DNA from 2 places in the Roseovarius tolerans genome. Region 1 is predicted to be linked to the other one. Evidence: riboswitches for the same ligand, from Rfam matches in the RefSeq annotation. Region 1 holds a riboswitch; the other holds the start of a gene.
The links. A riboswitch is a leader RNA that binds a small molecule or an ion and turns the genes downstream of it on or off. The one in region 1 is predicted to bind thiamine pyrophosphate.
Positions count from the first base shown of each region.

Region 2: it holds a riboswitch for thiamine pyrophosphate, as region 1 does, so the genes downstream of both, thiD (bifunctional hydroxymethylpyrimidine kinase/phosphomethylpyrimidine kinase) here and PVU19_RS04355 (ABC transporter ATP-binding protein) in region 1, are expected to answer to the same signal.

Region 1 is NZ_CP118494.1:892,923-896,318, forward strand. It holds gene PVU19_RS04345 (ABC transporter permease) at 1-404, opposite strand, end outside; gene PVU19_RS04350 (TenA family protein) at 401-1,057, opposite strand; gene PVU19_RS04355 (ABC transporter ATP-binding protein) at 1,069-1,797, opposite strand; TPP riboswitch at 1,845-1,944, opposite strand; gene PVU19_RS04360 (heme NO-binding domain-containing protein) at 2,061-2,663, shown strand; gene PVU19_RS04365 (diguanylate cyclase domain-containing protein) at 2,660-3,396, shown strand, end outside.
Region 2 is NZ_CP118494.1:559,261-562,656, forward strand. It holds gene PVU19_RS02655 (FAD-dependent oxidoreductase) at 1-698, opposite strand, end outside; gene thiD (bifunctional hydroxymethylpyrimidine kinase/phosphomethylpyrimidine kinase) at 695-1,489, opposite strand; TPP riboswitch at 1,536-1,640, opposite strand; gene PVU19_RS02665 (MmgE/PrpD family protein) at 1,695-3,137, shown strand; gene PVU19_RS02670 (D-2-hydroxyacid dehydrogenase) at 3,134-3,396, shown strand, end outside.

The DNA.
Region 1 (3,396 bases):
AAGAAGGCCGAGGTGACAGGGAAATAGATGATCAGCAGCGCCATGGCGACCTTGGACCAGAGGCCGTAGCCCAGCCAGAGCGTCAGGATGGGGGCGAGGGCAAAGACCGGGATGGCCTGTGAAAACACCATCATCGGGCGGATCAACCGGCGGGCCATTGGCGAGGCGGCGAGGACGATGGCCGACAGCCCGCCGAGGATCGCGCCCAGGGCCAGCCCGATCAGCACCTCGGCGGCGGTGATCCCTGCGTGTTCGAGAATGAGCGCGCGGCTGACCCAAAGCGTCTCGGCCACGCGGGCAGGACCGGGCAGGATGAAGGGCGGCAGGGCCGCCAGCACCACCAGCGCCTGCCAGAGCGCAAGGGCAAGCGCGGTGGAGGTGGTGATGGTGATCAGGCGGCTCATCTTTCGGGATAGCCTGCGAGGGCGGCGTCGAAGAAGGCGCGTTCCAGCCGGGTGGCGTGGGAGAAGGTGGCCTCGACCGCGCGCTGGTCCTCGGGTGAGAGGCCGGGCCAGACCGCATCGAGCTGGCCGCGCAGGTAGGCCACGACGCTCTCGAAGCCGTCGCCGCTGTGCAGCGTGATCCATTCGCCGAACCAGAAGGGTAGGTCGTCTGCCTTGTCGGCATGCGGCGTGGCCCAGTCGAGATAGGACCATTCGGCGACCACCAGCACCGCGAGCATCTGTTCATAGCGGCCCGATTGCGCGGCGTCGCGCATGATGGTCTGGAATTCGGCGGTGACGGGATGGGCCGGGGCGGGTGGCTCTGCCTGACCGCCCAAGGCCTCGATGGCGCGCATGAAGTAGGTGTTTTCGGGGCCCGAGATCAGCCCGAGGAACTGCGCAGCCGGAATCGCGTCGGGCAGGGTGGGCGCATGGGCGATGGCCGAGGCCAGAAGCCGCACGAAGCCGTCGATGAAGAGATAATCCTGCCGCAGATAGGCCAGCATGCGGTCCTCGGGCAGGGAGCCCGCCGCCAGTTGATCGGTGAAGGCGTGGCGGGTGGCGGCCTGCCAGTCCTCGGCGCAGAGCGATTGCAGGTGATCGGTGGGGCGCATGGGGGGTCCTTTCAGGCGGGGGCGCGCAGGCGCGACAAGAGCCTGCCCTGCGCGGTGAGGGTTTCGGGATCGTCCACGGGCCGGGGCACGGTGCCGGGGGGCGGTGTCACGTCCTCCAGCCCCGTCTCGGTCAGGATGTGGATAGCGTGGCCCATGCGTGCGGCTTCGGCCGGGTCGTGGGTGACCATCAGCACGGTGCGGTCCTTGAGGTGTTCCGCTGCAAGGTCCTGCATCTGCGTGCGGGTGCGGGCGTCGAGCGCCGAGAACGGCTCGTCGAGCAGGATAATGTGGCGGTCCTCCATCAGGGTGCGGGCAAGGGCGACGCGCTGCTTCTGACCGCCCGAGAGCGCGCCGGGGCGTTTGTGCGCGTGATCCTCGAGCCCGACGCGGGCGAGCATGCGCATGGCACGGGTGCGATCGCGCGCCTCGCCCCGGAGGCGCGCGCCGATAGTGACATTGCCGAGCACGTCGAGCCAGGGCATCAGCAGATCGCCCTGCGCCATCAGCGCCATGCGCCCGGCAAGGGACAGGTCGTCGGAGGCGGTGATCTGGCCGGTGAAATCGGTCACGTCATCGACGCACGCGATCAGGCGCAGCAGCGTCGTCTTGCCCACGCCCGAGGGGCCGAGCAGGCAGGTGATGCGGCCTGCGGGCACGGTGAGGTGCAGCGGGCCGAAGACGTGCAACCCGCCGATATGGGCGGTGCCGTCGAGCGTAAGCGCGGGCGCGTCGGGGCGCATGGGCGGCCTCTCTTCTCGGCCGGAACGCGGGCATGGGGGAGGGGCGCGGGTGCGCGGTCTCCGTTCCCTACGCCGGTGCGAGCCGGATCAGGTTCGGTGGGTTGGCGCATCGCCTCTCAGCCCCAAGGGGCACCCCAACGGATGAGAAAGATGTAACAATGCTGCTGGTCCTTGGCAAGCGGTGCGCCGGTGCCGGCGATCAGCCGTTCAGCGAATGTTAAGATTTTCTTGCCATGCTGCGCGGGTACGAGGGGAGAGATGTCATGCACGGGCTGGTGAACCGCGCCTTGGAAAGATTTACCCGCGACAGCTATGGCGACGGGCTGTGGCAGGAGGTGATGTCGGGGCTCGATCTGGGCTATGGCGCGTTCGAGCCGCTGATGCGCTATGAGCCGGAGGTGACGGAGCGGGTGCTGACGGCGCTGGGTGCCCGGTTGGCGCGCGCGCGGTCTGATCTGCTGGAGGATGTGGGCACCTATCTGGTGTCGCATCCCAAGGTGGAGCCTATCCGACGGCTGTTGCGGTTCAGCGGCGTCGATTTCGCCGATTTCCTGCATTCGCTGGAGGATCTGCCGGAGCGCGCGCGGCTGGCCGTGGCGGACCTCGATCTGCCGCCGATTTGCCTGCATGCCGATGGTGCCGGGCTCTACCGGCTGGAGGTCGGCTTGCACGAGTGCAAGGGGTTGCGCTTTGGCCCGGTGGTGATGGGGGTGCTGCGCGCGATGGCCGACGATTACGGCGCGCTGGTCGTCCTGGAGCATCGCGGTGCGACCGAGGCGGCGGAACTGATCGAGGTGCGGCTGCTGGACGAGGGCTTTGCCAGTGGTCGGGCGTTCGATCTGGCAGCGCGGCAGCAGGCGGGATGAGCCGGGTGTCACATGAGGCATTCTTGGCGGTGCTTGACCGGATATGCCCGATGCACGCGGTGCTGGCCCCGACCGGCCATATCGTGCAGGCCGGGCCGACCCTGGCCAAGGTGATCATGCCGCGTGCGGTGACGGGGACGCGGTTTCTCGACCTGTTCGAGCTAGTGCGCCCGGCGCGGGTGCACGACATGACGGGGCTGCTGGCGCTGGACGGGGCGCGGCTGCGGCTGCGGCTGCGCGCGGGGCCGCGCCATGCGTTCAAGGGGGTTCTGGCCCCGCTCGACATGGCCGGGGAGCGCGGCGCGCTGGTCAACCTGTCCTTCGGCATTTCGGTGATCGAGGCGGTGCGGGATTTTGGCCTGACCGGTGCGGATTTCGCGGCGACCGATCTTGCGACCGAAATGCTCTACATGCTGGAGGCGAAATCGGCGGCGATGGAGGAGTCGCGCAAGCTCAACCTTCGGCTGGAAGGGGCGCGGATCGCGGCGCAGGAACAGGCCTTTACCGACACGCTGACCGGGCTCAAGAACCGGCGCGCACTGGATCACATACTGGACCGTATGGTGCAGGGAGGTGAGGACTTCGCGCTGATGCATCTTGATCTCGATTATTTCAAACGGGTGAACGACACCCATGGTCATGCGGCGGGGGATCATGTGTTGCAAGTGGTTGCACGGCGGATGCTGTCGCTGATCCGCCCGAGCGACGTGATCGCGCGGGTTGGGGGGGATGA
Region 2 (3,396 bases), 330 kb from region 1:
TCGATCTGTGTCGCGCCCAGCATGAACACGCCGTCGCCGCGCGGCACGATATAAAGCGGAAAACGCGGGTGCAGCAGGCGAACGGGACGGGTCAGGGTCACATCACGGCTGCGCAATATCACCATCTCACCCTTGACGCCGCGCAGGTCGGGCAGGGTGTCCTGTGCCGCAAGCCCGCGACAGTCGATCACCGGGCCCGTGGGGGCGGCGTCGCTTTGCTCGAACCGCGCGCCTTTGTCCTCCAACCGCTTGCGCAGATGCAAGAGCGCCGCGCGCGGGTCGATATGCGCTTCGTCTGTGAAGTAGAGCGCGCGGTCGTGGCGGTCGGCCAGATGCGGCTCTAACGCAGCCCAATCCTCGCCGGTGACCAGCCGGTGCCCGGTGGTGCGCCGCGCGAATTGATCGAGTTCGCGACGGTCGCGCTGCAAGGTCACCACGAGCGAGCCGCGACGGATCACCTCGACGCCCTGCGCCTGCCACCAATCGGCGGCCTGTTGCCCTAACCGCACCACCGGTTCCTCGGCGGTGAACCCCTCGCAGAAGGGCGCGAGCATGCCGCCCGCCCACCACGAACAGCCATGCGCGCCGGGCGATGGCGCGGGGTCGCGCAGGGTGACGGCGACGCCACGATTGATGAGTTCGGTGGCGACGCACAGCCCCACGATGCCCGCGCCGCGGATTGTCACAGCTTCGGTCATGTCCAGGCCTCGTGAAAATGATGCACAGGCCCGTGCCCCTGCCCGATCTGGAGCCCGTCTGCGGCCAGGATCGCGCGGTGCAGCCAGTCATGGGCGGTCTCGACGGCATTCGGCAAGCTCAGTCCCTTTGACAGTCCCGCCGCGATGGCCGAGGACAGGGTGCAGCCGGTGCCGTGGGTATTGCGGGTTGCGATGCGCGGCGCGTCGAGGCGCATCACCTTATCGGAGATAAGCCAGTCGGTGCAGGTCTCGCCTTGCCCGTGGCCGCCCTTCATCAGAACGGCCCGTGTCCCCATCTCGCGCAGCCGCGCGCCCTGGTCTTGCATTTCGGCATCATTCATGGCCTCAGAACAGCCCAGAAGCGCCGCCGCCTCGGGCAGGTTCGGTGTCAGAAGATCGGCACGCGGCAGAAGCTGCGCGATCAGCGCCGCGCGCGCCGCATCGGGCAACAGCCGGGCACCGGATTTCGCCACCATTACGGGGTCTAGCACCACGGGCCCGTGATACCCTTCCAGCGCCTGCGCCACCGTCTCGATCAGCGCGGCATCACCCAGCATGCCGATCTTGATCGCATCGACCCTGATATCGCCCAACACCGCCGCAATCTGCGCCGCGACGGTGGCATTGGGGATCGGGTGCACATCGGTCACGGCGCGGGTGTTTTGCGCTGTCACGGCGGTGATCACGCTGGTGCCATAGACGCCCAATGCCGAAAAGGTCTTGAGATCGGCCTGAATACCAGCACCGCCGCCGCTGTCGGAGCCTGCGATTGTCAAAGCTGTGGCAATCATCTGCCGTTCCTCTCAGTCTTGCGGGGAACGGACGGGGGGCGCGCGAGGCGTGCGTCAGTCCGTTCCCTACGCCGGTGTTAGCCGGATCAGGTTCGATGGGTTGGCGCATCGCCTCTCAGCCCGTGCATTCCGGGCACCCCAACGGAGTTGCCATAGACGTAACAGTCACGTTGGGCCCTCGCAAGGGGTGAAAGCGGGACAGGATATGTCGCAAACCGTCTGCAAGGCACCACCGTCCTGCGTCACGATGGATCATGGCCAGATCCTGAAAGGCGCGATCATGTTCTATGCCGCCAATCCCCGACAGTTCGACCCGATCGCGCGGTTCGCGCTCGATCCCGGCTTGGCCGTGCCCGAGGTGGTGCTGTTTCAGACAGCGGCCCTGCTGATTGACACGCTGGGGGTTGCGGCAGGGGCGGCGGCGCTCGATGTGGGGCGGATCGCGCGCGAGTTCGCCTGCGATTTTCATGGCGCGGCGCGCGAGGAGCACCGTGCGACCCTGCTCTTTGACGGGCGGCGCTGTGCGATGCCGGGGGCGGCCTGGGCGCTGGCGACGCAGATCGACAATCTCGACGCGCATGACGGGCTGAATGCCACCAAGGGGCATATCGGCTGCGCGTTGGTGCCTGCGCTTTTCGCCTTTGCCGAGCATCGTCCCAATCTGACCGGGCGGCAGGCGCTCACCGCACTGACCATGGGCTACGAGGTGGCAGCGCGCGCCGCTGTCGCGCTGCATGCCACGGCCTGCGATTACCACACCTCTGGCGCGTGGAACGCGCTGGGCGTGGCGGCGCTGGGGGCGCATTTGCGAGGGGATACGGCAGAGGTGCTGCGCCACGCGCTGGGCATCGCCGAATATCATGGGCCGCGCAGCCAGATGATGCGCGAGATCGCCAGCCCCACGATGCTGCATGACGGCTCTGGCATGGGGGCGTTGGTCGGGATTTCGTCTCTGTTACAGGCTGAACGCGGGTTCACCGGCGCGCCTGCGATCACCGTCGAGGGGTCGGAGGTGGCGCATGTCTGGGCCGATTTGGGCTGCGACTGGACGGTGATGCGCAATTATATCAAACCTTATCCGATCTGCCGCTGGGCGCATGGGGCGCTCGAATGCCTGCGGGTGCTGGTCGCGGAGGAGGGCGTAAAACCGGATCAGATCGACGCGCTGGAGGTCGCGACCTTCGCGCAATCCGCCGCGCTTTTCCCGGGGATGCCCGAGACGACGAGCGAGGCGCAGTATTCGCTCGGTTTCGCGTTGGCGGCGTATCTTGTGCATGGCCGCCTCGGACCGGCGGAGATTACTGGCGACGCGCTGCACGACCCGCGCGTGGCGGCGATGCACGCGCGCATCACCGTGCGCGAGGAGCCGCGCCATTCCGTGCGGTTCCCCGAGGGGCGGTGGTCTGATGTGACGGTCCGACTTAAGGATGGGCGCGAAGTCCACTCGGGCGATCGCAACGCGCGCGGCGGACCCGAGGCGCCGATGCCCGAGGCCGATATTCGCGCCAAGCTGTCGGTGATGGCCGGGGGCGCGCTGACAGAGGCGCGGATCGACGCGCTTTGGAGCATGCGCCGCCGATTGCTTGACCAAGGCACCGAATTCTCGCAGCTTGCGAGCCTCGTCACCCCCGAACCGGACCGACCATGACTGACGCCCCGCGCATCCTCATCCATACCAGCGACCCCGCGCCGATGCTGGCGCGGCTGGCCGAGGTCGCGCCGGAGATCGAGGCGCGCGGGCATGACAGCTATGACGGTCTTGATCCGGTGCTGGCGGAGTTTCGGCCCGATGTCGCCTATTCCGTCGCCTTCCAGGGGCGCGTGGGCTATCCGCGCGCGGCGCTGCTTGGCGCGCACGGGCCGCAATGGATCGCGGTGGGCGGGGCCGGGGTGGATCATCTGACGCC